DNA from 4 places in the Kitasatospora sp. NPDC092948 genome. Region 3 is predicted to be linked to each of the others. Evidence: riboswitches for the same ligand, from Rfam matches in the RefSeq annotation. Region 3 holds a riboswitch; each other region holds the start of a gene.
What was found. Region 3 has a riboswitch for cobalamin ahead of ACIQF6_RS12090 (ribonucleoside-diphosphate reductase subunit alpha). Riboswitches for the same ligand answer to the same signal wherever they lie in the genome.
Positions count from the first base shown of each region.

Region 1: another riboswitch for cobalamin. It lies ahead of ACIQF6_RS26760 (acyl-CoA thioesterase); the one in region 3 lies ahead of ACIQF6_RS12090 (ribonucleoside-diphosphate reductase subunit alpha).
Region 2: another riboswitch for cobalamin. It lies ahead of cobN (cobaltochelatase subunit CobN); the one in region 3 lies ahead of ACIQF6_RS12090 (ribonucleoside-diphosphate reductase subunit alpha).
Region 4: another riboswitch for cobalamin. It lies ahead of ACIQF6_RS23935 (prenyltransferase/squalene oxidase repeat-containing protein); the one in region 3 lies ahead of ACIQF6_RS12090 (ribonucleoside-diphosphate reductase subunit alpha).

Region 1 covers NZ_JBIVPU010000010.1:257,611-265,363, reverse strand. The annotation lists gene ACIQF6_RS26775 (FAD-dependent oxidoreductase) at 265-2,130, opposite strand; gene ACIQF6_RS26770 (MFS transporter) at 2,381-3,655, shown strand; gene ACIQF6_RS26765 (sulfurtransferase TusA family protein) at 3,652-3,933, shown strand; cobalamin riboswitch at 4,432-4,594, shown strand; gene ACIQF6_RS26760 (acyl-CoA thioesterase) at 4,659-5,096, shown strand; gene ACIQF6_RS26755 (putative Ig domain-containing protein) at 5,409-7,133, shown strand; gene ACIQF6_RS26750 (macro domain-containing protein) at 7,314-7,753, shown strand, end outside.
Region 2 covers NZ_JBIVPU010000001.1:1,062,248-1,070,000, reverse strand. The annotation lists gene ACIQF6_RS04365 (precorrin-2 C(20)-methyltransferase) at 1-1,401, opposite strand, end outside; gene ACIQF6_RS04360 (precorrin-8X methylmutase) at 1,398-2,024, opposite strand; gene cobG (precorrin-3B synthase) at 2,021-3,523, opposite strand; cobalamin riboswitch at 3,696-3,834, shown strand; gene cobN (cobaltochelatase subunit CobN) at 4,004-7,681, shown strand.
Region 3 covers NZ_JBIVPU010000003.1:565,209-572,961, reverse strand. The annotation lists gene mctP (monocarboxylate uptake permease MctP) at 1-1,367, shown strand, start outside; gene ACIQF6_RS12105 (histidine phosphatase family protein) at 1,534-2,280, shown strand; gene ACIQF6_RS12100 (helix-turn-helix domain-containing protein) at 2,288-3,271, opposite strand; gene ACIQF6_RS12095 (GNAT family N-acetyltransferase) at 3,541-4,038, shown strand; cobalamin riboswitch at 4,119-4,257, shown strand; gene ACIQF6_RS12090 (ribonucleoside-diphosphate reductase subunit alpha) at 4,429-6,843, shown strand; gene ACIQF6_RS12085 (ribonucleotide-diphosphate reductase subunit beta) at 6,843-7,753, shown strand, end outside.
Region 4 covers NZ_JBIVPU010000008.1:235,653-243,405, reverse strand. The annotation lists gene ACIQF6_RS23945 (trypsin-like peptidase domain-containing protein) at 1-1,396, opposite strand, end outside; gene ACIQF6_RS23940 (flagellar hook-length control protein FliK) at 1,653-2,132, opposite strand; gene ACIQF6_RS23935 (prenyltransferase/squalene oxidase repeat-containing protein) at 2,155-3,237, opposite strand; cobalamin riboswitch at 3,335-3,476, opposite strand; gene ACIQF6_RS23930 (MmgE/PrpD family protein) at 3,730-5,238, shown strand; gene prpB (methylisocitrate lyase) at 5,238-6,143, shown strand; gene ACIQF6_RS23920 (bifunctional 2-methylcitrate synthase/citrate synthase) at 6,162-7,298, shown strand; gene ACIQF6_RS23915 (short-chain fatty acyl-CoA regulator family protein) at 7,305-7,753, opposite strand, start outside.

The DNA of each region.
Region 1 (7,753 bases), on a different contig from region 3:
CGGCCCACCGGGACACGGCGGCTGACGGGCAGTCGGGCACGGCAGCCACGGGCAGTCGGGCAGTCGGGCACGGCAGCCACGGGCAGTCGGGCACGGTGGGCCGCGGACAGCTCCGCCTCCGTGCCCGCCGGCGGCGCAAACGGCCGCCGCCGGCACCCGGCTGACGGAGCATCGGGTACCGGCGGCGGTCGGAGCGGGTCGGGCAGTGGGTCGTACGGGCCGGGCCGTGCGGAGCGGGCCGTGCGGAGCGGGTCGTACGGGCGGTCAGGTGTTGGCGACCTGGAGGGCGGCCTCCGTGCCGGAGGCGATCGCGCCGGCGATCCACGCGTGGTAGCGCGGCTCGCAGTGGTCGCCGGCGAAGAACAGCTTCCCTTCGACGGGGGTCGCCACGTGCGGGCCGAGGCTGAGCAGTTGGCCGGGCGTCTCGACGACGGCCTCGCCCAGCGCCCAGCGGTTGCGCAGCCAGGACTGCGAGACGTGCCGGTCGGTGGCGTAGCGCCGGATCCGGTCGCCGTACAGGTCGGCCAGGTGCTCCAGGGCCTCGGTGTGCCGGTCGGCGGGGGTGAGGGCGTCGAAGCGCAGCGCGTCCTCCGCCCAGTTGTAGGCGGCCAGCACGACGCCGCCGGGCGCGCCGCCGTCGCTGGGGTGGGAGGGGAAGTAGACGAACCGGCTGGCCTCGTCGGAGATGCAGCCGCCGCCGACCGCGGCCACCGCGTCGCCGTGCGGGCCGGGCTTGTAGTCGTTGCCGAGCTTCTCCCGCCAGGTGGCCTCGTCCCACTCCCACCAGCGCTCGGTGAACTCCAGCAGCACCTTGTGCGCGATGTCGTGCCAGAGCTCGTTGATCGCCCGGCGCTTGCCGTAGGGGAGCAGCGGTGCGAACTCGACGTGCCGCAGCGCCGCGAACGGCACCGCCAGCACCACCATGTCGGCCCGGTACTCGTGGGCCTCGCCGCCGATCGCGCCGTCGCAGGCCTCGTCCTCCGGGCCGGTCTCGGGCTCGGTGGTGAGCGTCACGCCGTGGTCGTCCGTGCGGACCCGGGTGAGGACCCGGTCGCGCTCGATCGGCAGGCCCTTGGCGAGTGCCTCGGTGAGCGCGTCGGTGCCCGCGGAGAACTCGAAGTAGGTGACCGACGGGTTGATGTCACCGGCGTCGAACACCGAGTGCAGGAAGCCGTACGACAGCCGGCTGGTGAGGTTCTCCAGCGTGCCGACCGCCTGGATCTGGGCGTCGCTCCAGCCCTCGCCCTCCTGGAGGTAGCGCAGCAGCGAGTAGCCGTCCATCTTGTCCAGCAGGTCGGCCATGCCGTTGACCCGCTCGGCGATCGGCTTGTCGGTCCACGTCCCGTCGGGGTTCTTCGTCATGGTGTAGGCGCGGGCCGTGTCGAGGGCCTTGTCGAAGGCCGCCGAGGTGGTCTGGTTGCTGTCCCAGCCGAAGGTCTTGTTGATCGGGCCCGGGTTCGCGCTGTAGGCGGCCTTGGTGACGGTCTGTCCGTTGACGAACACGAACCGGCTGCCGAGGCCCTTCGGCGCGACGTACACCGGGGCTTCGCCGCTGCTGAACTCCTCGCCCGTCCACGACGTGTACGTCACCTTGGAGTCCTGGGAGACCTGGTCCGGCACCGGGGGGACGTCCACCAGGTCGAACGGGCGGCGGGGCACCTTCAGGTGGTCGGCGAGCGCGAGCGTCAGCACGTGGCTGGACGGGATGCGCATCGCGCCTGCCTCGGCGTGCAGCCGCGGGTCCTGCCAGACGTCGCCGCGGAAGGTCTTCACCCGGCCGCCGACCCGGCTGCGGTTCGCCTCCAGCACCCGGACCTTGTGCCCGGCCGCCTGAAGCAGGCGGGCGCACACCATGCCGGCCACGCCGGCGCCGACCACGATCACGTCGCGCTCGGTGGTCTTCTTCAGGCGCTGACGGCCCGTCAGCAGCTTCAGGTACTCCAGTGTCAGGTCGTTGTGGTCGGCGTCGGTCAGCAGGATCCGGCGCGCCATGATCAGCGCCGCCTCCCGCCGCGCCGGGTCCGGCGGGGCCTCGCCCGCCGCATGGGAAGGGCCGGCTCCGGGGCCGACCAGGGCGGCGGCCGTCACCGCGCCGCCGGAGGCAAAGAGAAGTCCGCGTCGAGAAATCACCGGCTCAGCGTGGCAGCGCACCACCCCGGTTGACGTGCGCTCGGCCCATCGAGCCCCTTTCATCACTCGCACGGGGGGCGCTCGCCTCACCCCGTCAGCGCTCCCCCTCCACCGCCGCGCGCCGGGCGCTCGTTCGGCGCGCGCCGTCGACGGAGCAGGGGGTGGAACAGGGGCGGTGGGGTGCGGCTCCGGGGCGGCGTCGACGGCCCTCTATGGTATTCCACGAAACGTTGGAGGATTGAGAAGAACCGTGAAGCTCGACACCGTCACCCCCGCGCCGCCAACCATCGACCCCGCCACCGACCCGGCCGTCCAGCGCCACATCCTGAGGGTCCTGGTCGCCTCCCAGATCCTCAGCGGGGCCGGACTGGCCGCCGGGATCACCGTCGGGGCGCTGCTCGCCAAGGACATGCTCGGCAGCAGCGCACTGGCCGGGCTGCCCAGCGCGCTGTTCACCGCCGGCAGCGCGCTCGCCGCGATCGTGGTCAGCCGAATATCCGCCGCCCGCGGCCGCCGCCCCGGGCTCGCCGCCGGCTACGCCGCCGGCGCCGTCGGCAGCGTCGGCGTGATCGCCGCGGCCGCGCTCGACAGCCCCGCCCTGCTGTTCCTCGCCCTGTTCGTCTACGGCGCCGGCACCGCCACCAACCTCCAGGCCCGCTACGCCGGGGCCGACCTCGCCGCCCCCGGCCACCGGGCCCGGGCGATCTCCACCGTGCTGGTCGCCACCACCGTCGGTGGCGTCCTCGGACCCAACCTCGCCGCCCCCACCGGCGCCCTCGCCCACGCCCTGCACCTGCCCCGCCTCGCCGGACCGTTCCTGCTGGCCGGCCTGGCCTACGCCGCCGCCGCACTCGTCCTCGGCACCCGGCTGCGCCCCGACCCGCTGCTGCTCGCCCGCGCCGCCGCGGCCCCGACCGCCGAGACCGCGGCCGACCACCCCGCGGCCGACCCGCAGGCCGCCGCCCGCACCCGCAACCGGGTGCTGCTCGGCGCGCAGGTGATGGTGGTCACCCAGCTGGTCATGGTCGCCGTGATGACCATGACGCCCGTCCACATGCACGACGCCGGACGGAGCACCACCGCGTCCGGGCTGGTCATCTCGCTGCACGTCGCCGCGATGTACCTGCCGTCCCCGCTCACCGGACGCCTGGTCGACCGGTACGGCCCGCTCGCCGTCGGCGCCGCCGCCGGCCTCACCCTGCTCGTGGCCGGCCTGATCGCCGCCGTCGTCCCCGGGGGCTCCGTCCCGCTGGTCTCCCTCGCGCTCGTCCTGCTCGGCCTCGGCTGGAACTTCGGCCTGGTCTCCGGCACCGCGATCCTCACCGAAGCCGTTCCGCTCGCCACCCGCGCCAAGACCCAGGGCGGCGTCGACGTCGCCATCGCCGCCTCCGGCGCCACCGGCGGCCTCGCCTCCGGCACCGTCGTCGACCTGGCCGGCTACCCCGTCCTCGCCGTCGGCGGCGGCCTGCTCGCCCTGCTGATCCTCCCCTCCCTCGCCAGCGCGGCCACCCGGAGCCGGCGATGACGGACCCTCGGACCCCCGGGCTCACCGTCGACGGCCGCGGACTGCTCTGCGTCACCCTGCTGCTGCGCCTGCGCGCCGCCGTCGCCGACACCCCCGCCGGCACCGTCGTGCACGTCCACGCCACCGACCCGGCCGCCCCGCTCGACCTCCCCGCCTGGTGCCACCTCACCGGACACACGTACCTCGGCCCCGTCGCCGACGAGACCTACGCACTGCGCCTGACCGCCCACCCGACACCCACCCGCGCCGACGCCCCCTGGCACCACGCAACCGACTGACCCAGCACCCACCCGCACGGCGCTCCCCCCGCCGACCCGGCGCCGCGCGGGGCGGCGGGCGGGGACGTTCGTGCTGCGGACCCGGCGTCTTGCTGCGGATCGGGACGGGGTCTTCGCGCCGCGCCTTGCGTCGACCGCGCGTGGACTCTTCTCGCCGCCCGGCGGCGGACCGGGGATGGGACCTTCGCGCCGCGCCCGGCCCCGTCGGTGCCGAACACCCCGAGCACCCCCTGGCATCGCGCAGCAGACTGACCCGGCACCCGTCCGCACGGCGCGAGGCCCGCCGGCCCGGCGCCGAGCGGGGACGTTCGTGCTGCGCCTGGCCCTGTCCGTGCCGGACACCCCCTGGCGCCGCGCAGCGGGTTGCGCTCGGGCCCGTCCCGTCGTGCGGGTCCGTGGTCGCGGTGCTCGCGGCAGCGCGTGGCGGGACCGTCGTCGGGAGCACTCGAACGGGGGATATAGGCTGGTCGGGCAGCGGTTCGCCCCCGTCCGAGCCAGGGTGGGCGCGTTGCAAGAGGGAACCTGGTGCGAGTCCAGGACTGCCTCGCAGCGGTGAGCGGGAACGACCGCCGTCACACGCACTGGGCCCGACCGGCCCGGGAAGCGACGGCCAGTAGACAGGCCCTCCAACGGGAGATGCCCGCGAGTCCGAAGACCTGCCGCCGCCCGCAGCGCCCACCGGCGCCGCGGATCGTCCGAGCCGCGACTCGCGAAGGAGAGTTCCCGTGGCAGATCAGACCGTCGCACCTGTGATGGCCGCCGCAAAACCTGCGCAGGCGTCCCAGGTCACCCTCGCGCACATCATGAGCGAGCACGACACCAACCTGTACGGCACCATCCACGGCGGCGTGGTGATGAAGCTCATCGACGACGCCGCTGCCGCTGCCGCCGCCCGGCACGCCGAAGGCCCGGCGGTCACCGCCGCGGTGGACGGCATGGCGTTCCTGGCCCCCGTCCGGGCCGGCGACCTGCTGACCGCGCACGCCGAACTCGAACGGGCCGGCCGCACCTCGATGACCGTCCACGTCACCGTCACCGCCGAGCGCTGGAACGCCACCGGCCCGGTCACCCGGGTCGCCACCGGCCGGCTCACGTTCGTCGCCATCGACGCCGAGAGTCACCCGCGCCCGGTCCCGGCCCTGCTGGCCGCCGCGAACGCCTGACGCATCGCCGCCTGACGCATCGCAGCCCTACGCGCCGCAGCCCGGCGTACCGCCGCCCGACGCGCCGCCACACCCAGATCCCGAAGCACCCCGAGCCCGGAACGCCGTCCTGTTCGACGTTCCGGGCTCGGGGCTGTCGCGATTGCCACGTGATCACTGTCACGCAGGGACGGATCGGGTGATTGCGGACAGCGCATTCTCGACATGTTCCGTTCAAGCTCCGCTTACCCCACCATGGCAGCGTGTGCCCGCCTACGCGCGTAGCGCACTCTCGTGTACCCCATGGTTCCCGTGGTCCAAGGAGATTGACAGATGATCAGCACGTGGAAGGCCGCCCGCCCATTGGCGCTCGCCGCCGCCGCACTGGTGGCCGCCGCCGGCGCGAGCGCCGTCCCGCAGCACGCCACCGCGGCCACCCCCGGGAGCGCCGCCGCAGCAGCTGCCGCCACCCCGAAGCGGGTGCTGTTCGACAACACCAAGGCGGAGACCGCGGGCAACGCGGACTGGATCATCTCCACCAGCCAGCCCGACCCGCTGGCGCAGAACGCCAACCCGACCACCGAGACCAGCTGGACGGGCGCCCTCTCGGCGTGGGGCGTGGCCCTGCAGAAGACCGGCAACTACAGCCTGAAGACGCTGCCCGCCGGCAACACCATCACCTACGGCACCGGTGGTGCCCTCGACCTCGCCAACTTCGACGAGTTCGTGATCCCCGAGCCCAACATCCGCCTCAGCGCCGCCGAGAAGACCGCCGTGATGACGTTCGTCCAGAACGGCGGCGGCCTGTTCCTGATCTCCGACCACACCCAGAGCGACCGCAACAACGACGGCTGGGACTCCCCGGCCATCATCAACGACCTGCTGACCAGCAACGGCGTCAACAACAACGACCCGTTCGGGTTCTCCGTCGACCTGCTGAACATCACCACCGACAACCCGCGGGCGATCTCCTCCACCACCGACCCGGTGATCAACGGCCCGTTCGGCACCGTCACCGGCTCGATCATCCGCAACGGCACCACCTTCACCCTCAAGCCCGCCGACAACCCGAACGTCAAGGGCCTCGTCTACCGCACCGGTTACAGCGGCAACACCGGCGCGGCGTTCGCCACCTCGACCTTCGGCAAGGGCCGGGTGGCGATCTGGGGCGACTCCTCGCCGATCGACGACGGCACCGGCCAGCCCGGCAACACCCTCTACAACGGCTGGGACGACCCGGCCGGCACCGACGCCGCGCTCGCCCTGAACGCCACCGCGTGGCTCGCCCAGGGCGGCGGCTCCACCGGCAACACCGGCTCGGTCACCCTCACCAACCCGGGCGCCCGCACCGCCACCGCCGGCACCGCGACCAGCCTCCAGCTGACCGCCACCGACACGGCCGGCGGCACCCTGTCCTACGCCGCCACCGGCCTGCCCGCCGGACTGACCGTCAACCCCGCCACCGGCCTGATCAGCGGCACCCCCACCACCGCCGGCAGCTCCACCGTCACCGTCACCGCGACCGACTCCACCGGCCCGTCCGCCACCGCCGCCTTCACCTGGACGGTCACCGCGAGCGGCGGCACCACCTGCACCGCCGCCCAGCTGATCACCAACCCGGGCTTCGAGACCGGCAGCACCTCCGGCTGGACCGAGACCAACAGCGGCGGCGCCTCCACCATCAACAGCAGCAGCAGCGAGCCCGCCCACTCCGGCACCTACGACGCCTGGCTGGACGGCTACGGCGCCACCAACACCGACACCCTCGCGCAGACCGTCACCCTGCCGACCGGCTGCTCCAGCTACAACCTGAGCTTCTGGCTGCACATCGACACCGCGTCGTCCCCCACCACCGTCTTCGACACCCTCACCGTCACCGCCAACGGCGCCACCCTGGCCACCTACTCCAACGTCAACGCCGCCACCGGCTACCAGCAGCGCACCTTCAACCTCGCCGCCTACGCCGGCCAGGCCGTCACGCTGAAGTTCACCGGCGCCGAGGACTACACCAAGCAGACCTCCTTCGTCCTCGACGACATCACGCTCAACGTCTCCTGACGCCCCGCCTGACGCCCCACCGGGCGCCGTCCCGGTCACCCGCCCGGCTGCCGTCCCGGTCGCCCGCCCGGCGCCCCGAAGGCGCCCGGCGGGCGACCCGGAACCGCCCGGGCGGGCCGGTTGAATGGGCAGGGCGAAAGCGGTTGTCGCGGTCGTCGACGCGGTGCCATCCTGTCCGGCATGCCGCCGATCGACGTACCTGACCATGCGTCAGTCCTGAAGGAGGTACGGGAGGTGCGGCGACTCGGCCTGATGCGGCTGCGGGAGCTGGACCTGCCCGCGCTGGCCCGGGCCGCGGCCGCCGCCGGCCGCGGCTCCGCGCAGGAATCGACGCCCGCCGGCATCGAACGGATCCTGCGGCAAGCCGTGCTGCGGATCGAGCCCGGCACGCTGCGCACCTCCGCCGAGTACAGCCTCGGCCTCGCCCCGGGCACCCGGGACTGGCCGCCCGCCGACCGGCGCAGACGCGCCGCCGGCGTGTACGGCGTCAGCGTGGAACGGTTCCGCAAACACCAGGAGGCGCTGGTGCTCGGCGAGGTCGCCGAGCAGCTCGTCGCCCTGACGGCCCGGCCCGGGCCCGCCCGACCGGCCACGCCGGCCGCGCCGCCGGCCGCCGGGCA
Region 2 (7,753 bases), on a different contig from region 3:
CGCCGAACCCACCTGCGTGGTACGTGACTTGGAGCCGGGGTTGTACAGCGCGAGGACCAGGTCGGCTTCGGCGGCGGCGCGCAGCCGGCGGGCGATCACCTCCCACGGCTTGAGCCGGTCGGAGAGCGAGATCACCGCGTAGTCGTGACCGAGCGGTGCGCCGGCCCGGGACGCGGCGGCGTGCGCGGCGGTCATCCCGGGCAGCACCCGCACGGGGACGTCCCGGTACGGGTCCTCGCAGGCGGCTTCCAGCACGGCGGTGGCCATCGCGAACACGCCCGGGTCGCCCGACGAGACGACCGCGACGCGGCGACCGCGACGCGCCAACTCCAGGGCGAATTCGGCGCGTACGCCCTCCACCTTGTTGTCGGAGCCGTGCCGCACCTGCCCGGCGCGGACCGGCACCCGGTCCAGGTACGTGGTGTAGCCGACCAGGTCGGTCGCGCCCGCGAGCGCCCCGCGTGCCTCCGGAGTCAACCACAGCGGCCCGGCCGGCCCGGTCCCGACCACCACCACCTCGCCCACCGGCCTTTCGCCGCCCGGAAGTTCACCGTCCGGGATCTCGCCGTCCGGGAGTTCACCGTCCGGGAGTTCGGGAGCCGCCAGCGCTTCGAACGGCCGGCCGTCGGAGTCCAGCGCGGCAACCCGGCTGGGCAGCACGGCAACCGAGAAGTACGGCACGCTGTCGGCGTCGATCTCGGCGAGCAGGCCGGTGCGTTCGCCGTCCATGGTGGCGCGCTCGACGTAGCGGGCCTCCGCCAGACGGCCGACCCGTTCCAGCGCACGGCGCACCGCGGGGAAGGTGCGGCCGAGCTTCATCACGACGGCGGAATCGGTGGCGGCGAGGCGCGCCGCCAACTCCTCCTCGGGCAGGGTGCCCGGAATGACCGTCAGCACTTCCTCGGCCTCCACCAGCGGGGTGCCCAGGCGGGCGGCGGCGGCGCTGATCGAGGTGACGCCGGGCACCACCTCGGTGGGGTAGCGGTGCGCGAGGCGCTTGTGCATGTGCTGGTACGAGCCGTAGAACAGCGGGTCGCCCTCGGCCAGGACGACGACGGTACGCCCGGCGTCGAGGTGAGCGGCGAGCCGCTCGGACGCCTCCTGGTAGAAGTCGTCCAGCGCGCCCCGGTAGCCGCCGGGGTGCTCGGTCGTCTCCACGGTGACGGGGTACATCAGCCGCTCTTCCAGCTGATGGCCCGTCAGATAGCGTTCCGCGATGGCCCGGGCGTGCGAACGGCCGTGCCGGGCGCAGTGGTAGGCGATGACGTCGGCCTGTCCGATGAGTTCGGCGGCGCGCACGGTGATCAGCGACGGGTCACCCGGTCCGACGCCGACGCCGTACAGCCGTCCGGTCTCCGGACTTTCCCGGCCTTCTCGGCCGGGCTCCTGACGATTCGTCATTCCTGTTCACTCGCAATCGCGTTGATCGCGGCAGCGGCTATCGCGCTGCCGCCCCGGCGGCCCCGGACCACCAGGTGTTCCAGTGCGGCCGGGTGTTCGGCCAGGGCCTGCTTGGACTCGGCGGCGCCGATGAAGCCGACGGGGACGCCGATCACGGCGGCGGGTCGGGGTGCGCCGGCCTCGATCAGCTCCAGCAGGCGGAACAGCGAGGTGGGGGCGTTGCCGACGGCGACCACGGCGCCCTCCAGGCGGGGCAGCCAGAGTTCCATGGCGGCGGCGCTGCGGGTGGTGCCCATGGTGCGGGCGAGTTCGGGCACCGACGGGTCGGTGAGGGTGCAGATCACCTCGTTGTCGGCGGGCAGCCGCTTTCGGGTGACGCCGCTGGCGACCATGTTGACGTCGCAGAGGATCGGCGCACCGGCGCGCAGCGCGCGGCGGGCGTCGGCGACCACGTTCGGCGACCAGAGCAGGTCCTCGACCAGGTCGGTCATGCCGCAGGCGTGGATCATCCGCACCGCGACCTGGGCCACGTCGGCGGGCAGCGCGGCGAGGTCGGCCTCGGCGCGGATGGTGGCGAAGGACTGGCGGTAGATGGCCGCGCCGTCCTTCTCGTAGTCGATCATGCGGTCCTCCGCCATTCGGCATTGCGCGCCTCGGCGACTGCCTCGGCGAGGTTGTTCGTTGTCACGTCGTTCGTCGTCGCGTCGTTCGTCGTCGCGTCGTTCGCTGTCACGTCGCTCGTCGTCGCAGCGTTCGCTGTCGCGGCATTCGCTGTCGCGGCGCTGGCGGCCGTGGCGCTCGGAGTCGTGTCACTCGTTGTCACGTCGCTCGCGGTCGCGGCGCTCGCGGTCGGGCCGTCCGAGCCGGTCTCCCGAACCGTGCCGATCTCTCGGACCCGGCCGTCCACGGCGATGCGGTGTCCGGTGGCGGTGGCCAGCACGTCGACCCAGCGTCCGGCGGGGTGTCCGCAGCGGCGTTCGCAGCCGGACCAGTGCACGGGCAGGCCTTCGGCGGGGACGGTGGCGATGGTGCGGGTGGCCTGCGCGCGGACGTCGGCAAGCGCTTTCCCGCAGCCGGGCAGGCCGGTGCAGGCGCTGACCCCCTCCCAGGGGCCGCCGGACTCGACCCGGAAGCCGGCCTCGGCGAGCCGCGGCAGCGCGTCGGCCGCAAATCCAGCCCCGGCCGAGGGCACGACGACGCCGCGCCACGGCGTCAGCCGTACGCTCTCGCCGCCGTCCGGCCCGAGCACCTCGGCCAGCAGCCGCCACTGCGAACTGCTCGCCCGCCCGAACCTCAGCCCGACCGAGACAGCGCTCCCCCCGAGGCCGACACTCCCCCCGGAAACGGCGCTCCCCCCAGAAACGGCGCTCCCGGCCGGAACAGCGCTCGCGACCATGCCCAGCGCGGGCCGTTCGCCGGCGAATCGCGGCAGCGGAACGTCACCGTCGGGCAGTTCGGCCTGGACTTCGCGCAGGTGCCAGGCGCGTCCGTCGGCCAGGTCGAGGAAGTGCCGGGCGGCGTACAGCGCGGCGGACACGGGGTGGTCGACGGTGGTGGCGCGGTGGGCGCGGCCGAGGCGCAGCAGGGCGCGGCCGTCGCCGACTGCGATCAAGGTCACATCGGCGTCGAGGGCGGCGGTGTCGCCGCGGCCGTCGTCGAGGGCGAACAGGAATTTGCCGGAGAGTCGGGCGGCCCATGGCGCGGCGCACAGGGAGGCGTCCAACTCTCGTACCCAGTGCGGCAGGTCGACGTCGGGGCAGCCGTTTCCGTCGAGGCCGGCCAGCGGTGAGGCGACGATGTTGCGGACGCGTTCGTGGGTGTCGGAGGGCAGCAGGCCGACGGTGCGCAGCCGTTCGGCGAGGTCGTCGGCGCAGTGCTCGGGCAGGCCGCGCAGCTGGAGGTTGCCGCGGGAGGTGATCTCGATGTCGCCGTCGCCGAGCGTGTCGGCCGCGTCGGCCACCGCAAGCATCTGACGGTACGTCAAGTAGCCGCCCGGTAGCCGGAGTCGGGCGAGGTGGCCGTCCTCGGCGGGGTGCAGGCGGAGCGCGCCGGGGCAGGCGTCGGCGCGGCCTCGGTCGGGCCCGACGATGGGTGCCGCGAAGGCGTCGGGTGTGGGTGGCATGGCGGCGAGCATACCCATGGCCGCGGGTCGTGCCGATGTCCCGGCCGTCGCCGCCCGGGGGTGTGGGCCGGACGAACGCCCAGCTCAGGGCGGGGTTCGGGCGACGGCGGCGGGCGTTTCGGGTGCGCGGCGCACGTCACACTCCCCCGACGCGCCATCAACCCGTACGATGCTGGCGGGCACCTCTCGGGGTGTCCGCTGCCAGCGACGGCACAGCGGAGGAAGTCCGGTGAGAATCCGGTGCGGTCCCGCCACTGTGACCGCGGCTCAGTGAGCCGTGGGAGCCAGGAACTCCGGCCGTCCTCCACTGCCCGGGGCGAGGACCCCGAGGAAGGCCTGTGCCATGCGCTGCCGCATGCCCGCATCCTGGCGGGTGCCCGTGGGCTCTGTCCCCGTCGGGCCTCTCCGCGTCCTCGACCGCATCTGTGTTCCCACGACCGGGTTGTCCGCGCTGTTCGAGACGCCCGGGAGGGCTTTCGCATGATCCTGCTGCTGTCCACGTCCGACACGGACCTGTTGAGTGCCCGGGCGTCGAGCGGTCCGGTGCGGTTCCGGTGGGGCAATCCGGCCCGGCTGGACCCTGCCGATCTGCCGGAACTGCTGGACGGTGTCGAGCTGGTCGTGGTGCGCCTGTTGGGCGGGCGCCGGGCGTGGCAGGAGGGGCTGGACGCGCTGCTCGCGGGGCCGCGTCCGGTGGTGGTGCTGACGGGTGAGCAGGCGCCGGACGCGCAGCTGATGGAGTTGTCGACGGTGCCGGCGGGCATCGCGGCGGAGGCGCACGCGTACCTGGCGCACGGCGGTCCGGCGAACCTGGCGGAGCTGGGCGCGTTCCTGTCGGACACGGTGCTGCTGACCGGTCACGGTTTCGCGCCGCCGGCGTCGGCCCCGTCCTGGGGTCCGCTGGAGCGCACCGCCCGCACCTCGGCGGAGCGCGCCTCCTCGCCGGAGCATCCCGCGTCCGCCTCGGCGGAGCCCGCCACGCCCGCGTCGCACGAAGGCCCTCGGGTCGCGGTGCTGTACTACCGGGCGCACCACATGAGCGGCAACACGGCGTTCGTGGAGACGCTCTGCCGAGCGATCGAGGAGCAGGGTGCGCAGGCCCGCGCGTATTTCTGCGCGTCGCTGCGCGGTGCGGAGCCGGAGTTGCTGGCGGAGCTGGGCGCGGCCGATGTGATCGTGACGACGGTGCTGGCGGCGGGCGGCACCCGGCCGGCCGATGCGCAGGCCGGTGGTGACGAAGAGGCGTGGGACGCCGGGGCGTTGGCGGCGTTGGACCGGCCGATCATGCAGGCGCTGTGCCTGACCTGGTCGCGGGCGCAGTGGGAGGGCAGCGACGACGGGCTGTCGCCGCTGGACACCGCGACGCAGATCGCCGTCCCGGAGTTCGACGGCCGGTTGATCACCGTTCCGTTCTCCTTCAAGGAGGTCGACCAGGACGGGCTTACGGTGTACGCGGCGGACCCGGAGCGTGCGTCGCGGGTGGCGGGCATCGCGGTGCGGCACGCCCGGCTGCGGCACACGCCGGCGTCCGAGCGTCGTCTCGCCCTGGTTCTGTCGGCTTATCCGACCAAGCATGCCCGGGTCGGCAACGCGGTCGGTCTGGACACTCCGGCGTCGGCGATCCGGCTGCTGGAGCGGCTGCGCGCGGAGGGCATGGACCTGGGTGACAGCCTGCCGGGTCTGCACACCGCGACCGACCACCAGCACGAGGGCGATGCGCTGATCCACGCGCTGATCGAGGCCGGCGGCTACGACCAGGCGTGGCTGACGGAGGATCAGCTGGCCCGCAACCCGGTGCGCATCCCGGCCGCCGACTACCGCCGCTGGTACGCGACGCTGCCGGCGGCGCTGCGCGAGCAGGTCGAGGAGCACTGGGGTCCGGCGCCGGGCGAGCTGTACGTGGACCGTTCGCAGAACCCGGACGGCGACCTCGTGCTGGCGGGTCTGCGCTCGGGCAATCTGCTGGTCCTCATTCAGCCGCCGCGCGGGTTCGGCGAGAACCCGGTGGCGATCTACCACGACCCGGACCTGCCGCCGAGCCACCACTACCTGGCGGCGTACCGGTGGATCGCGGCGGCCGAGGCGGACGGCGGGTTCGGTGCGCACGCGGTGGTGCACCTGGGCAAGCACGGCAACCTGGAGTGGCTGCCGGGCAAGACGGCTGCCCTGTCGGCGGAGTGCGGCCCGGACGCGGTGCTGGGCGATCTGCCGCTGGTGTACCCGTTCCTGGTGAACGATCCGGGCGAGGGCACCCAGGCCAAGCGCCGGGCACACGCCACGCTGGTCGACCACCTGGTGCCGCCGATGGCGCGCGCGGATTCGTACGGCGACATCGCCCGGCTGGAGCAGCTGCTGGACGAACACTCGAACATCGCGGCGATGGACCCGGCGAAGCTGCCGGCGATCCGGGCGCAGATCTGGACGCTGATCCAGGCCGCCAAGCTGGACCACGACCTGGGGCTGGACGAGCGGCCGGAGGACGACGGCTTCGACGACTTCCTGCTGCACGTCGACGGCTGGCTGTGCGAGATCAAGGACGCGCAGATCCGTGACGGCCTGCATGTGCTCGGTCAGGCCCCGGTCGGCGTGGACCGGGTCAACATCGTGCTGGCGATCCTGCGGGCGCGGCAGATCTGGGGCGGCGTCAGCGCCCTGCCGGGTCTGCGGGAGGCCCTCGGCCTGGACGAGGCGGCGCTGACGCTGGGGGCGACGGACGCGGCCGAGGCACAGGCGCGGGCGCTGGTGGAGGCGATGGAGGCCGAGGGCTGGGACCCGGCGGCGGTCGCGAAGGTCGCTGCGGGTCTGCCTGCGGCCGTGGCCGAGGTACTGTCCTTCGCGGCTGCCCAGGTGGTGCCGCGACTGGCGTCCACCACGGACGAGTTGGACGCGGTGCTGCACGCCCTGCAGGGCGGGTTCGTGCCGGCCGGGCCGTCGGGTTCGCCGCTGCGCGGGCTGGTCAACGTGCTGCCGACCGGCCGGAACTTCTACTCGGTGGACCCGAAGGCGGTGCCGTCCCGGCTCGCCTGGGAGACCGGGCAAGCGCTTTCCGCTTCCCTGATCGAGCGGTATCGGGCCGACAACGACGGGCAGTTCCCGCCGTCGGTGGGCCTGTCGCTGTGGGGCACCTCGGCGATGCGCACCGCGGGCGACGACATCGCGGAGGCGCTCGCCCTGCTGGGCGTCCGTCCGGTGTGGGACGACGCCTCGCGCCGGGTGACGGGTCTGGAGGCGATCCCGCTCGCCGAGCTGGGCCGGCCGCGGATCGATGTGACGCTGCGCATCTCCGGCTTCTTCCGGGACGCGTTCCCACACGTGGTGGCGCTGCTGGACGACGCGGTGCGGCTGGCGGCCCGGCAGGAGGAGCCCGCGGAGCAGAACTTCGTCCGGGCGCACGTCCAGGCGGACCTGGCCGAGCACGGTGACGAACGCCGGGCCACCGTCCGGGTGTTCGGCTCCCGCCCGGGGACGTACGGCGCGGGTCTGCTTCAGCTGATCGACAGCCGGGACTGGCGCACCGACGCGGACCTGGCCGAGGTGTACACGGTGTGGGGCGGCTACGCGTACGGCCGGGACCTGGACGGGCGGCCGGCCCGGGAGGAGATGGAAACCGCTTACCGCCGGATCACGGTGGCGGCGAAGAACACCGACACGCGCGAGCACGACATCGCCGACTCCGACGACTACTTCCAGTACCACGGCGGCATGGTGGCGACGGTGCGTGCGCTGACGGGCAGCAGCCCGGCGGCGTACATCGGCGACTCGACCCGCCCGGAGACGGTGCGCACCCGCACGCTCACCGAGGAGGCGGCGCGGGTGTTCCGGGCCCGGGTGGTGAACCCGCGCTGGCTGGAGGCGATGCGCCGGCACGGCTACAAGGGCGCGTTCGAGATGGCCGCGACGGTGGACTACCTGTTCGGCTACGACGCCACCACCGGCGTGGTCGCGGACTGGATGTACCAGAAGCTCACCGAGGAGTACGTCCTCGACCCGGTCAACCGCGAGTTCTTCGCCGAGGCCAACCCGTGGGCGCTGCACGGCATTTCGGAGCGTCTGCTGGAGGCCGCCGAGCGCGGCCTGTGGGCGGAGCCGGACCCGGCGCTGCTGGCGGAGCTGCGGCAGGTGTTCCTGGAGACCGAGGGAGACCTGGAGGACGAGTGACGCCCGGAGGCGAGTGACGACTGAGGGCGAGTGACGCCGGAGCCCGGGTGAACGCCGGAGCCCGGGTGAACG
Region 3 (7,753 bases):
CGTACACGATCATCGCGTACCCGCTGGTGTTCCTGATCCTGCCGCGGCTGTGGTCGGTGTCGCGGGTGCACGGGTACGTGACGCCGGCGGACTTCGTGCGCGGGCGGTACGGCTCGCGCGGGCTGTCGGTGGCGGTGGCGCTGACCGGCATCCTGGCGACCATGCCGTACGTGGCGCTGCAACTGGTGGGCATTCAGGCGGTGCTGTCCGTGCTGGGCGTGGGCAGCAGCGGGAACTGGTTCCTGCAGGACCTGCCGCTGTTCGTGGCGTTCGGCGTGCTGGCCGCGTACACGTACTCGTCGGGTCTGCGGGCGCCGGCGCTGATCGCGTTCGTCAAGGACGCCCTGGTGTACGTGGTGATCCTGGTCGCGGTGATCTACATCCCGATGCGCCTCGGCGGCTACGGGCACATCTTCGACGCGGCGGCGCACAAGTTCTCGCCGGACCCGGTGACCGGGAAGGCCCCGGCGGGCTCGCTGATCCTCGGGCCGAAGGCGCAGTGGTCGTACGCGACGCTGGCGTTCGGGTCGGCGCTGGCGCTGTTCATGTACCCGCACTCGGTGACGGGCGTGCTGGCGGCGAAGTCCCGGAACACGGTGCGCCGCAACATGGCGATCCTGCCGACGTACTCGCTGATGCTGGGCCTGCTGGCGCTGCTGGGCTTCATGGCGATCGCCGCCGGGGTGAGCAAGGGCGACCCGCACTTCAACGCCCAGCTGGCCGTTCCGCAGCTGTTCGCGGACATGTTCCCGAGCTGGTTCGCCGGCGTGGCGTTCGCGGCGATCGGGGTGGGTGCGCTGGTGCCGGCCGCGATCATGTCGATCGCGGCGGCGAACCTGTTCACCCGCAACGTCTACAAGGAGTTCCTGAAGCCGGACGCGACGCCGGCCGACGAGACCCGGGTGGCGAAGATCGCCTCGCTGCTGGTGAAGGTCGGCGCGCTGGCGTTCGTGCTGGTGATGGACAAGCAGGCGGCGATCAACATGCAGCTGCTGGGCGGCGTGTGGATCCTGCAGACCGCGGTGGCGATGGTGGCGGGCCTGTTCACCCGCTGGTTCCACCGCTGGGCGCTGCTGGCCGGCTGGGCGGTCGGCATGGTCTACGGCACCTGGAAGGCGTACGGGATCGCGTCGCCGGCCACCAGGCACTTCGGCGGGTCGGCCGCGAAGATCCCGGTGCTCGGGGAGATCGGCTACATCGGTCTGACCGGGTTCGTGCTGAACCTGCTCGTCGCGGTGGTGCTGACGCTGGTGCTGCGGGCCCTGAAGGCCCCGGAGGGGGCCGACGAGACGTCGAAGGCCGACTACACCGCGGAGGCCGGCGACGAGGCGGTGGAGAAGGCTCCGCAGCCCACGCTGGCGCACTGACGCGTGCGGGGGCGCAACCAGCCCCCGTATGCGCCCTTGGGTCGCGCCGTTGCCTCGATCGACACTGGGGTGACGGCGCGATCATCTGTTATGACAGCGCTTTTCGGGAGAGACCGGGAGAGACGAGCACCACCGAAGCAGCACCGACAACGGGGAGCCACCGCCAATGACCGACCTCACCGCGGTACGCAACGGCCACCGCACCCACACCGACGGCGGACGGCGGCTGCCGTCGGTCCTGATCGCCACCCGGCACGGCGAGTCCACGGCCAACGTGGAGTTCCGGCACGCGGACGCCACCGGCGCCCTGACCGTCCCGATCACCTGCCGGGACGCCGACATCCCGCTCTCCATGCGCGGCCAGGCCCAGGCCGTCGACCTGGGCCGCTGGTGGGCCGCCCTGCCGCCCGCCGACCGGCCCCGTTCGGTGTGGTGCTCCCCGTACGTGCGCACCGCGGAGACCGCGAGAATCGCCCTCGCCCAGGCCTCCGGGCTGGGCGCCGTCCCGGTCGGCCTGCCGGTCCGCTACGACGAGCGGCTGCGCGACCGCGAACTGGGCGTGCTGGAGATGCTCACCAAGGCCGCCATCGAACGCGACCACCCCGCCGAGGCGGAGCGCCGCCGGCGGATGGGCGAGCTGTACTACCGGCCGCCCGGCGGCGAGTCCTGGCTGGACGTGGCGCTGCGGGTGCGCGGCCTGCTGCGCGACCTGGGCGAGGAGGAGGCGGGCCGGCCGGTGCTGCTGGTCGCGCACGACTGCACGGTGCTGATGCTGCGTCATGTGCTGGACCGGCTCGGCGAGGAGGAGCTGCTGGCGCTGCCGCCGGTCGCCAACTGCTCGACCAGCGTGTGGCGGGCCCGCGAGGGCGGGCTGCGGCCGTCCGGCTGGAACCAGACCGCGCACCTGTCCTGAGCGCCCGTCAGGCGCTCCTGAGGCGGGCCGTCCCGGCCGGGCCGCCGGGGCCGCCGAAGGCCCGCCGGTAGGCCTGCGGGGTGGTGCCGAGGCGGCGGCCGAAGTGGTGCCGCAGGGTGGCGGCGTTGCCGAAGCCGCAGCGGGCGGCGACCGCGTCCACGCTCTCGTCGGTGGACTCCAGCAGGCGCTGCGCGAACAGCACCCGCTGGCCGGTCAGCCAGCGGTGCGGGGTGGTGCCGGTCTCCTGCTGGAAGCGCCGGGCGAAGGTGCGCGGGGACATGTGGGCCTGCCGGGCGAGCTCGTCCACGCTGGTCTCCCGGTCGAGGTGGCGGCGCATCCACTCCAGCGTGCCGGCCAGCGAGTCGCCGTCGCCCTCGGGCAGCGGGCGGTTGATGAACTGGGCCTGCCCGCCGTCGCGGTGCGGGGCGACCACCATCCGGCGGGCGATCGCCCGGGCCACCTCGGCGCCCTGCACCTTGCGCACCAGGTGCAGGCAGGCGTCGATGCCGGCGGCGGTGCCGGCCGAGGTGATCACCGGGTCGTCGTCCACGTACAGCACGTCGGGTTCGACGGTGGTCAGCGGGAAGCGCTCGGCCATCACGTCGGCGTACTGCCAGTGGGTGGTGCTGCGGCGGCCGTCGAGCAGGCCCGCGGCGCCGAGCAGGAAGCTGCCGGAGCAGATCGACAGCGTGTACGCGCCGCGGGCGTGGGCGGCCCGCAGCGCCTCGCACAGCGCCTCGGGGTACTGCGCGCGGATGCCGGTGGCGGTGGCGATCACCAGGTCCGCCTCGGCGATCCGCTCCGGGCCGTACGGGACGTGGATGTCGAAGCCGGAGTGCGTGCGCATCGGGCCGGGCCGGTCGCCGACCAGGCCGAACTCGTACACCGGCAGGCCGGCGGCGCCGCGGTCGAGGCCGAACACCTCGCAGGCCACGCCCAGCTCGAACGGGTGGATCTCCTCCAGCACGATGACCGCGACGTTCTTCAGCATCGGTCCAGCATGGCAGTGGCAGGATTTCGAGGCAATGCTGCATTTCTGCCACTCGTGGCGGGGCGCGGCGGCGCGGAGAGTGGAGCCATGACCTCCGCGCTCGCCCTGCTGGGCCTCATCGGCAGCTTCGGACTCCTCGGCGTTCTGGTCGGCCGCGACCTGGACCGCAACGGCCGGACCGGCCGCGACAACGTGCACCGGCCGACCGGATACCCGTTCGACCCGGACCTGGCCGATCCGCGCCGCGCCCGGTCCGGCACACTGTCCGGATGCACTCCCCGATCGTCCGCCGCGCCCTCGACCACGACCTCGCCGGAGCCGGGGAGGTCAGCATCGAAGCCTTCGTCGGCGACGGCTTCACCGATCCCGGCTCGGGCTACGTCGGGCTCCTGAGAGACGCCGCACGGCGCAACCGGGAGGCCGAGCTGCTGGTCGCCGTCGACGGCGCGGACGGGCCGGTGCTCGGCTGTGTGACCTTCGCCGCGGGCGGCACCGAGTGGGCGGACATCGCGCTGCCGCACGAGGGCGAGATCCGGATGCTGGCGGTCGCCGCGGCGGCCCGCGGGCGCGGCATCGGCCGGCTGCTGGTGTCCGCGGCGATCGATCGCAGCCGGGAACTCGGACTGGCCGGAATGGCGTTCTCGACCCGGCCGACGATGACCGCGGCGCACCGGATCTACGATGCTCTGGGCTTCCTCCGCACCCCCGAACGGGACTGGGAGGCGGCCCCCGGCATGAACCTGATGGTCTACACGATGCGGTTCTGAGGCCCCTCGGGCGCGGTTTCCGTTGTCTACGCGCGGCACCACGACGCGACACGCGCTACTACATCTGGTGCCGCCAGCTCCAGCCGCCACAACATGTATGCTCGACCTCGCTGTCGAAGCAGGGGAACCCGGTGCGAATCCGGGACTGCCCCGCAACGGTGAGCGGGCTGTAGCGACGCCCGCGCAGTCCGAGGACCTGCTGACGGTGTGCGACACGGCATCCCCGCAGACGCCATGCAGCACTGCTTTGCCGTCCGGCCTCGCGGGCGGGCCGGGGGTGGGTCTTTCGCGCGCCGTTCGAGCGTTTTCGGCGTGCCGTCCTCCCCTGCCGCCTGCGTGCTGCCGGACACCTCGAATTACGTCCGTCGCCGCCACAGGAGAGAGTGCGCCTTGACCGTCGCCGCCTCAGTCACCCTGCCGTCCCAGGGATCCGCCGACGCCTTCACCGACCCCGGTGCGGCGCTGCTTCGGCTGCTCACCGACCGCAGCACCGACCTCCCCCAGGTGGACCCCGGCCACGTCGCCGCCGCCGCGCTGCGCGGCCGCCACGCCGGTTCGGACTTCGCCGAGCTGCGCGGGCTGGCCGTGGAGGCCGCCGCGTCGATGATCGCCGAGGACCCGCAGTACTCGAAGCTGGCCGCCCGCCTGCTGGCGATGGAGATCGCCGACGAGGCCGCCTCCCAGGGCGTCGCCTCGTTCTCCGCCTCGATCGCCGTCGGCCACGCCGAGGGCCTGATCGGCGACACCACCGCCGAGTTCGTCGCCGCGCACGCCGACCTGTTCGACTCGCTGATCGACGCCTCCGGCGACGACCGCTTCGAGTACTTCGGCCTGCGCACCGTGCAGTCCCGCTACCTGCTGCGCCACCCGATCACCCGCAAGGTGGTCGAGACCCCGCAGCACTTCCTGCTGCGTGTGGCGGCGGGCCTGGCGGTCGGTGCCTCCGAGCAGTCGGTGCTGGAGGTGGCCGAGCTGTACAAGCTGATGAGCCGCCTGGAGTACCTGACCAGCTCCCCGACGCTGTTCAACTCCGGCACCCGGCACCCGCAGATGTCCTCCTGCTACCTGCTGGACTCGCCGCTGGACAACCTGGACTCGATCTACAACCGGTACGCGCAGATCGCCCGGCTGTCCAAGCACGCCGGCGGCATCGGCCTGTCTTACTCCCGGATCCGCTCCCGCGGCTCGCTGATCCGCGGCACCAACGGCAAGTCGAACGGCATCGTCCCGTTCCTGCGCACCCTGGACTCCTCCGTGGCGGCGGTCAACCAGGGTGGCCGGCGCAAGGGCGCGGCCTGCGTGTACCTGGAGACCTGGCACGCCGACATCGAGGAGTTCCTGGAGCTCCGCGACAACACCGGCGAAGAGGCCCGGCGCACCCACAACCTGAACCTGGCGCACTGGATCCCGGACGAGTTCATGCGCCGCGTGAACGCCGACCAGGACTGGTCGCTGTTCTCCCCGGCGGACGTGCCCGAGCTGGTCGACCTGTGGGGCGAGGAGTTCGACGAGGCCTACCGCAAGGCCGAGCAGGCCGGCAAGGCCGTCCGCACCATCCCCGCGCAGACCCTGTACGCCCGGATGATGCGCACCCTGGCGCAGACCGGCAACGGCTGGATGACCTTCAAGGACGCCTCCAACCGGGCCGCCAACCAGACCGCGCTGCCGGGCCGCACGGTGCACTCCTCCAACCTGTGCACCGAGATCCTGGAGGTCACCGACGACTCCGAGACCGCGGTCTGCAACCTGGGCTCGGTCAACCTGGGCGCGCACGTCGCCCCGGGCGCCTCGGCCGACGACCTGATCAACGCGATGGACTGGGACCGCCTGGACGCCACCGTGCGCACCGCGGTGACCTTCCTCGACCGCGTGATCGACATCAACTTCTACCCGACCACCGAGGCCGGCACCTCCAACTCCCGCTGGCGCCCGGTCGGCCTGGGCGTGATGGGCCTGCAGGACGTCTTCTTCAAGCTGCGGCTGGACTTCGACTCCGCCGAGGCGAAGACGCTCTCCACCCTGATCTCCGAGCGCATCATGCTCACCGCGTACGAGCGCTCCGCCGACCTGGCCGAGCAGTTCGGCCGCCACGAGGCGTACGGCGAGACCCGCGCCGCCCGCGGCCAGCTGCACGTCGACCACTTCGGCAGCGCGACCCCGCAGTGGACCGCGCGCTGGGAGGCGCTGCGCGCCCGGATCGCCGTCACCGGCCTGCGCAACTCGCTGCTGCTGGCGATCGCCCCGACCGCGACCATCGCGTCCATCGCCGGCGTCTACGAGTGCATCGAGCCGCAGGTGTCCAACCTGTTCAAGCGCGAGACGCTGTCCGGCGAGTTCCTCCAGGTCAACCCGTACCTGGTGCGCGAGCTGAAGGAGCTCGGCGTCTGGGACCAGCAGACCCGGGACGAGCTGCGCGAGGCCAACGGCTCCGTGCAGGACTTCAAGTGGCTGCCGGAGAACGTCCGTTCGCTGTACCGCACCGCGTGGGAGCTGCCGCAGCGCGCGCTGATCGACCTGGCCGCCGCCCGGCAGCCGTACATCGACCAGAGCCAGTCGCTGAACCTGTTCATGGCGGCGCCGACCATCGGCAAGCTCTCCTCGATGTACGCGTACGCCTGGAAGGTCGGTCTGAAGACCACCTACTACCTGCGCTCCCGTCCCGCGACCCGGATCGCCCAGGCCGCGTCGGGCGCCGCCCGCACCGCCGCGCCCGTGCCGGTGCAGACCCCGACCCTCAGCCAGGCCGAGCAGGACGCCATCGCCTGCTCCCTGGAGAACCCCGAGTCCTGCGAGGCATGCCAGTAATGAGCTCCGAAGACCAGAAGAAGATGCTGCTCGACCCGGGCTTCGAGCTGACCCTGCGTCCGATGCGCTACCCGTCGTTCTACGACCGGTACCGGGACGCGATCAAGAACACCTGGACGGTCGAGGAGGTGGACCTGCACTCCGACGTCGCCGACCTCGCCAAGCTCTCCGAGGGCGAGCGGCACATGATCGGCCGGCTGGTCGCGTTCTTCGCCACCGGTGACTCGATCGTGTCGAACAACGTGGTGCTGAGCCTCTACAAGCACATCAACTCGCCGGAGGCGCGGCTCTACCTGTCGCGGCAGCTGTTCGAGGAGGCCGTGCACGTCCAGTTCTACTTGACGCTGCTGGACACCTACCTGCCCGACCCGGAGGACCGCAACGCGGCCTTCGCCGCGGTGGAGAACATCCCCTCCATCGCGCAGAAGGCGCAGTTCTGCTTCAAGTACATGAACGCGGTCGACCACATCGACTCGCTGCAGAGCAAGGAGGACCGGCGGGCCTTCCTGCTGAACCTGATCTGCTTCGCGGCGTGCGTCGAGGGCCTGTTCTTCTACGGCGCGTTCGCCTACGTGTACTGGTTCCGCAGCCGCGGCCTGCTGCACGGCCTGGCGACCGGCACCAACTGGGTGTTCCGCGACGAGTCGATGCACATGGACTTCGCGTTCTCGGTGGTCGACACCGTCCGCGAGGAGGAGCCCGACCTCTTCGACGACAAGATGGCCCAGCAGGTCACCGAGATGCTGGAGGAGGCCGTCGAGGCCGAGCTCCAGTTCGCCCGCGACCTGTGCGGCGAGGGCCTGCCCGGCATGAACACCGAGTCGATGCGCCAGTACCTGGAGGCCGTCGCCGACCAGCGCCTGGCCCGGCTCGGCCTGCCGATCCGCTACGGCTCCACCAACCCGTTCGG
Region 4 (7,753 bases), on a different contig from region 3:
CCCGCAGCACCCGCAGACGGACCGCGAGCGCGGCCGCGGCGGCGACCTGCGGCGGCGGGGTGCCGAGGATCCGCGGCGCGACGTGGTCGCGGCGCACCCGGGCGTCGCGCTCGGCCGCCCCGACTTCCTCGACCAGCCGGTCGAGCCGTTCCAGTCGGCGGGCGAACTCCGCCGCTCCGCCGGGCCGTCCGCCCGGTGTGGCGGGCGCGGCGGGCGCGGCAGGCTGCCCGAGGCTCGCCGCGACCGCACTGCGGACGTACCGCGGCGGGTCGCCCCGGTAGGCGAGCAGCAGGCGCACGCCGATGCTCGACGCCCGTGCGGCGATCGGTTCGAGCAGCCGGTAGTACAGCTCGGCGGGGTCGGCGGCCAGGTCGACCGCGTTCACCACGACGACGATCGGCGAGCCCAACGCCTCCAGCTGGTGGAAGAGGTCGTCGGTGACGCGGTCGGTCAGCAGGCTCAGGCTCTCCGCGAGCTGCTCGGCGACCTGCTCCGTCGTCCGCCCGGTCGCGTCGACGGCGGCGTCCACCTCGCCCAGCGGGGGGACGGTGCCGGGCGGGGCGCCGGTGACGGTCTCGTCGGAGGCGGCCCGGCGGTAGCCCGGCATGGTGAGGCCGACCAGGCGGGACGTCAGCGCGACCGCGCCGCCGCCGCCGATCGCGCAGACCCCGCCCGGCCCGGCGGACGCCAGCCAGCCGACCAGGTGCCGGGTCAGCGCCAGCTGCACCGGGTCGTCCAGGACCACCGGAGCCTGCGGCGACGGCCAGTCGCTCGGCGCCACCTGCGGGGGCCGGCTCGCCAGGTGCCCTTCGAGCACCGCGCTCGCGTACTTGTACAGCGTCGGGGCCGAGACCATCCAGCTGCTCTCGGCGAGCGGCGCCCGGACAACCACGACCACGCCGAGGATCTCACCACTCGCGGCGAGTGCCGCCGCACCGCTGAACCCGCGCTCGACGCGCTGCTCCAGCACCGCGTCGAGCTGTATCCGTTCCTTCGCGAAGTCGTACGAGACGAGCTTCGCGGTGGCCAGCTGGCCGTTGTTGGTGCCCGCCGGAAAGCCGAAGATCCGCACGATCTCGTCGCGCTGCCAGGTCCGCCGGATCCTCGCCCGGGGCACGCCCGGCACCTCGGACTCCAGGGCGAGGACCGCCACGTCCCCGCGTTCGTCCAGCAGCGGAGGCACCCAGCAGCTCTTGACGACGGTCGCCGAATGGACGACATCGGGACGTCCGGCGATCCGGACCCGGACCTCGCGACCGGCCTCGTCCCCGCCGCCGGCGTCCTGGACCACATGCGCACACGTCAGCACATACCTGCCGTCGAGCATCGTCCCGGCACCGTGTACGCGCCCCTGGGTGTCCTCGATGCGCGCCAGCCAAGGATCCTCCCACCCCATGGCAAAAGACGTTACCCCTGAAGCAATATGACGGACAATCACTTCACATGATCGGATCATCCGTGAACACACCGAGTGGCAGCCGGCGGCCCGGAACGCACCGACCGCGACGGCGCCGCCCCGGGAACCGAACCCCCACCGCAGCACCTGACGGACCGCCCCGCCGCCACCCACGGACTCCCCGGACCGCCCCGCCGGCGCCGACGGCCTCCGTCGCGGAGGGCCGGTCACCGGCGGGGCGCCGTCGTGCCGCGGGTCAGGGCGCGGTGACGCCCGGCTGCGCACCGGCGCCGAAGGACCAGCCCTCGACCGAGCCGGGAGCCGGGTCGTAGCTTCCGGCGCCGAGGCTGCTGTAGGTCCAGGCGCCGCCGTGCTGGGCGTGCCAGTACGACCAGTACGCGGTGCCGGTGGGGTTGGTGCAGGTCGTCGGCAGGCTGTTGATCGTGCAGACGAACCCGGGGTAGCGCGGGTGGAACGCGTACGAGAACCCGGCGCCGGTGAGGGCGGCGAGGCCGCTGGCGGGGTCGCCGAGGGCGCAGCCGGTCTGGATGCCGCCGCCGAGGGCGGTGAAGTCGACCACGACGGTGACGCCGGTGGTGCCGGAGCAGGCTGCCGCCTGCGCCTGCGGGGCCCGGGCGGCGGAGACGCCGAGCAGGGCGGCGGTCAGCGCCGTCGCGGCGGCGATCGAGCCGAGGACGCGGCGGGCCTGGCGGGCGGGGGCGAGGGTGTCGCTCATGCGGGGGCTCCTTGTCGGGGCGTCAGTGGGCGGCGGCGGGGCACGCGAGGACCGGCGCCGAGGAACGGGCCCCGTGGGCGGAGAGCGAGACCAGTGGAGTGCCGCTCAGGCCGAGGACGGCCTGGGCGGTGGCTCGGGCGGCGTTGCCCGGGTCGAAACCCGTGGCGTCGTAGGCGACCGCGCCCCGGACGGCCGGGTCCGCGGCGCAGCCCTGCTGGAGCTTGACCAGGGCGCTCCAGCCCTTGAGTCCGGCCCCGAGGCGGCCGGCGGCCAGCAGGCTCTCGGTGGCCAGTCCGGTGCTGTTGGCATTGGAGGAGGCCGCCCCGGCCGCAGCGAACCCGCCGTCGGCGTTCTGGTGGGCCGTCAGCCAGTTCAGGCCCGCCGCGGCCTTCGCGTCGCGGCCGGTCGCCTTGAGTGCCTGGACGGCGAACGCGGTGGCGTCCGGGTCGGCGGTGCAGGCGCCCTGGTCGAAGGAGACCGGGAACCCGCCGTCCGCGCACTGGCTGCCGGCCAGGAAGTCGACGGCGGCGGCCGGAGCTCCGGCGGGCGTGCGGACGAGGGCGATGACGGCCAGGGACTGGCCGAAGGAGTTGCTGTAGTCGCCCCACTGGGAGCGGTCGGAGAAGCGGCCGCTCGGCGTCTGCAGGGAACGCAGGCGCGCCGGGAGGTCGACGCCGCCGAACGCGGCCGGGTTCTCGCCGCGGACCTCGGCAGCGAGCAGCAGCTTGGCGGTGGCCCCGGCGTAGGCCTCGGTGGTGCCGTCGCCCAGGTAGCCGGCGGTGTTCTCCGGGCGGGCGAGCCAGGCGGTGGCGCGCGCGGCGGCCCGGTCGGAGCCGTGGGACGCGGCGAACGCCAGCACGGCGTCGACGGTCAGCCCCTGGTCGGGGTAGGCGGTGCCGTCGAAGACGGTCTCGAAGTGGTCGCCGTCGACGAGTTGGCGGGCCAGCCAGCCCGCGGCGGCCGCGTCCGGACGGACGGTGGCGGTGGTGGCAGCGGTGGCGGTGGCGGCGGGGGCCGCCTGGGCGGGGGCGGCTGCGGGGAGCGTTGCCGCGAGCGCGAGCGCCGGTGTCGCGAGCAGACCCAGGGAGCGGCGGAGCACGGGCACGGTGAGCCTTTCCGGGCCGGCGCGCGGGGCCCGGAGGGAGCTGACGCGCAGCCGCGCAGCCCTCGGAGCTCCGGCCCGCAGACCACGACGGGAGGAGTGGACACACACCTCCGCCGCCGGGTGTTCGGGCTCGCCGTCGGCAGTCGCCGACGGCCTACCGTTGCGGGTCAGCGCCGGATTCGGACCGGTCTTCCCCCAACAGCGGAGTCAGAAAATATGACGGCCCATCATGGCGAGGCCTGAAACACCGGGTCAAGGCCTCGACTTGGGCTTCCACCGGTTCTCGACCCACGCGAGTGCGCCGCACCGCCGGGGTGGGCGCCCTCCTTCCCCGACCGGTCCTCGCCGGGACCCGTCCGGTTCTTCGCCGGATTCGCAGGTTCGCAGCCCCGACGTGTACGGATTCCGCAGATTGGCCTGCTGGACCACGGCCGGGACGACCGGCAGTCTCGATCATGCGAACCCCAGCCGCCGACGCCCACGAGGAGTCCCGTGATCGAGCACCGCGTCCGTGTCCACCCCAGCGCCGACCGCCTCCCCCGCGAGGACCAACTCGCCTGGAAGCTCGCCTCGGTGGCCACCGCCACCGAGGAACTGGAGGCCGCCTGCGTGAGCATGGCCGTCAACCGGGTGATCGACAACGCGTCGGTGGCCGTCGCCTCGCTGCTGCGCCGCCCCGTCGCCGTCGCCCGCGCCCAGGCCACCGCCCACCGGGCCGTGCTCCCGGGCGCCTCGGTGTTCGGCAGCGGCGCCCGGGTCTCCCCCGAGTGGGCGGCCTGGGCCAACGGCACCGCCGTGCGCGAGCTCGACTTCCACGACACCTACCTGGCCGCCGACTACTCGCACCCCGGCGACAACATCCCGCCGCTGCTGGCCGTCGCCCAGCACACCGGCCGCAGCGGCGCGGACCTGCTGCGGGCCGTCGTCACCGCGTACGAGGTGCACGTCGCCCTGGTCAAGGGAATCTGCCTGCACGCGCACCGCATCGACCACGTCGCCCACCTGAGCGCGGCCACCGCCTGCGGCCTCGGGGCGCTGCTGCGGCTGCCGACGGAGGTCACCTACCAGGCCGTCCAGCAGGCGGTGCACACCACCACCGCCACCCGGCAGTCCCGGAAGGGCGAGATCTCCAGTTGGAAGGCGTTCGCCCCCGCCTTCGCGGGGAAGGCCGCGATCGAAGCGGTGGACCGGGCGATGCGCGGCGAGAGCTCGCCGTCGCCGATCTACGAGGGCGAGGACGGTTTCCTGGCCTGGCTGCTCGACGGCCCGTCCGCCGACTACGGCGTGCTGCTGCCGGAGCCGGGCGAGCCGCGCCGCGCGATCCTGGACACCTACACCAAGGAGTACTCCGCCGAGTACCAGGCCCAGGCGATCATTGATCTGGCCCGGCGCCTGCGCGAGAAGACCGGCCCGCTGGAGAAGGTGCGCTCGGTCGTCCTGCACACCAGCCACCACACCCACCACGTGATCGGCTCCGGCGCGAACGACCCGCAGAAGTACGACCCCGCCGCGAGCCGCGAGACGCTCGACCACTCCATCCCGTACATCCTGGCCGTCGCCCTGGAGGACGGCGGCTGGCACCACGAGCGCTCCTACGCCCCCGAACGGGCCGCCCGTCCGGAGACCGTCGCGCTGTGGCGGAAGATCACCACGGTCGAGGATCCCGAGTGGACCCGTCGCTACCACGACCCCGACCCGGAGCGCCGGGCCTTCGGCGGCCGCGTCGTGATCACGCTGGACGACGGCTCCGTGGTCGAGGACGAGCTGGGCGTGGCCGACGCCCATCCGGCCGGCGCCCGGCCCTTCGACCGGCCCGCGTACGAGGGCAAGTTCCGCACCCTCGCCGAGGGCGTCGTCGCCCCGGCCGACCAGGACCGCTTCCTCGCCGCCGCGGCCGGCCTCCCCGAGCTCGGGGCCGGCGACCTCGGCGAACTGTTCCCGGCCGTCGACACCGAAGCGGTGCGCGCCTTCGACGCCACCCTCCCGAAGGGCCTGTTCTGATGCTGCACACCCGCACCACACCCGCCCAGCGCCGCCGAGCCCTGCGCGAACGCCTGGCCACCGGAAGGCTGTTGGCCATGCCGGGGGCGATCAACCCGCTCTCCGCCCGCCTGATCCAGGACACCGGTTTCGAGGCGGCCTACCTGTCCGGCGCGGTCCTCGCCGCCGACCTCGGCCTGCCCGACATCGGCCTCACCACCGTCACCGAGATCGCCGCCCGCGCCCAGCAGACCACCCGGGTCACCGACCTGCCGGTGCTGATCGACGCCGACACCGGCTTCGGCGAGCCGATGAACGCGGCCCGGACCGTCCAGTTGCTGGAGGACGCGGGCCTGGCCGGTCTGCACCTGGAGGACCAGATCAACCCCAAGCGCTGCGGCCACCTCGACGGCAAGGGCGTCGTCCCCCGCGACGAGATGACCCGGCGGCTGCGCGCCGCCGTCGACGCCCGCCGCGACCCGGACTTCCTGCTGATGGCCCGCACCGACGCCCGCACCGTCGAAGGACTGGACGCGGCGATCGACCGGGCCAAGGCGTACGTCGACGCCGGCGCCGACGCGATCTTCCCCGAGTCCCTCACCGACCTCTCCGAGTACGAGGCGTTCCGCAAGGCGGTCGACGTGCCGCTGCTGGCCAACCTCACCGAGTTCGGCAAGACCCCGCTGCTGGACACCCGCACCCTGCAGGACCTCGGCTACGACATCGCCCTCTACCCGGTCACCCTGCTGCGCCTCGCCATGGGCGCCGTCGAGGACGGACTGCGCACCATCGCCGCCGAAGGCACCCAGCAGTCCCTGCTGCCCCGCATGCAGCCCCGCTCCCGCCTGTACGAACTCCTCGACTACCAGGAGTACTCGGCCTTCGACTCGGCCGTCTTCGACTTCACCCTCCCGCCCGGCTCCTGACGCACCGGAGGCACCGACATGCCCAGCACCACGACCGAGATCCACCGCGGCCTCGCCGGTGTCGTCGTCGACACCACCGAGATCTCCACCGTCATCCAGGAGACCAACTCCCTGACCTACCGCGGCTACCCCGTCCAGGACCTCGCCGAACACCGCTCCTTCGAGGAGACCGCCTACCTGCTGTGGCACGGCGAGCTCCCGGACGAGGCGCAACTGCGCGAGTTCCGGGCCCGGGAGAGCGCGCTGCGCCCGCTCGACCGCACCACCGCGGAGCTGCTGGCCAAGCTGCCCGAGACCTGCCACCCGATGGACGTGCTGCGCACCGCGGTCAGCTTCTTCGGCGCCGAGGACCCGACCGAGGACGACGGGCGTCCGGCCCCCGCCCTCGCCAAGTCCCTGAACCTGCTGGCGAAACTGCCGACCGTGGTCGCCGCCGACCTGCGCCGCCGCCGCGGCCTGCCGCCCGTCGCACCCGACCCGGCGCTCGGTTACGCCGAGAACTTCTTCCACATGTGCTTCGGCGCGGTGCCCTCCCCCGAGACGGTGCGCTGCTTCGAGATCTCCCTGGTGCTGTACGCCGAGCACAGCTTCAACGCCTCCACCTTCACCGCCCGGGTGGTCACCTCCACCCTCTCCGACCTCTACAGCGCCGTCACCGCCGCGATCGGCGCCCTCAAGGGCCCGCTGCACGGCGGGGCCAACGAGGCGGTGATGCACATGCTGGAGGAGATCGGCGACCCCGACCGCGCCGCGGACTGGCTCGACGAGGCACTCGCCGCCGAGCGCAAGATCATGGGTTTCGGTCACCGGGTCTACAAGCACGGCGACTCGCGGGTGCCGATCATGCAGGCCGCCCTCGACCGGCTGGTCGCGAACTCGGCGGACCCCGGAGTCACCCGCCTGGCCACCCTTCATGCCGCGCTGCGCGGGGCGATGCTGGAGCGCAAGGGCATCCATCCCAACCTGGACTACCCGGCCGGCCTCGCCTACCACCTGATGGGCTTCGACACCCCGGTCTTCACGCCGATCTTCGTGATGAGCCGGATCACCGGCTGGACCGCCCACATCACCGAGCAGCTCGCCCACAACGCGCTGATCCGCCCGCTGGCCTCCTACGACGGCCCGGGCCAGCGGGCGGTGCCGGCCTCCGCGTAGCCGGGTTCACGCTGTGCCCGGTGGCCGTCCCTCGACGGCCACCGGGTAGGGCACCCGGGTGCGCCGGTCCGGGTCCACCGCGAGCCGGCCGGCGGCCGGCGGCCGGGCCCGCTGGGCGCAGTCCGTCCGTTCGCAGATCCGGCAGCCCAGGCCGATCGGGGTGGCGGCCCGCCCCCCGTCGAGGGCGATTCCCTCGGAGTAGACCAGGCGGTGGGCGTGGCGCAGTTCGCAGCCGAGCGCGACGGCGAACTCGCTGCGGGGGGCGCGGTGGCCGTGGCCGCCGTGGGTCACGGTCCGGGCGATCCAGAAGTAGCGCTTGCCGTCGGGCATTTCGGCGACCTGGGTGAGGATCCGCCCGGGTGCGGAGAACGCCTCGTAGACGGTCCAGAGCGGGCAGGTGCCGCCGAGGCGGGAGAAATGGAAGTCGGTCGCCGACTGCCGCTTGGAGATGTTGC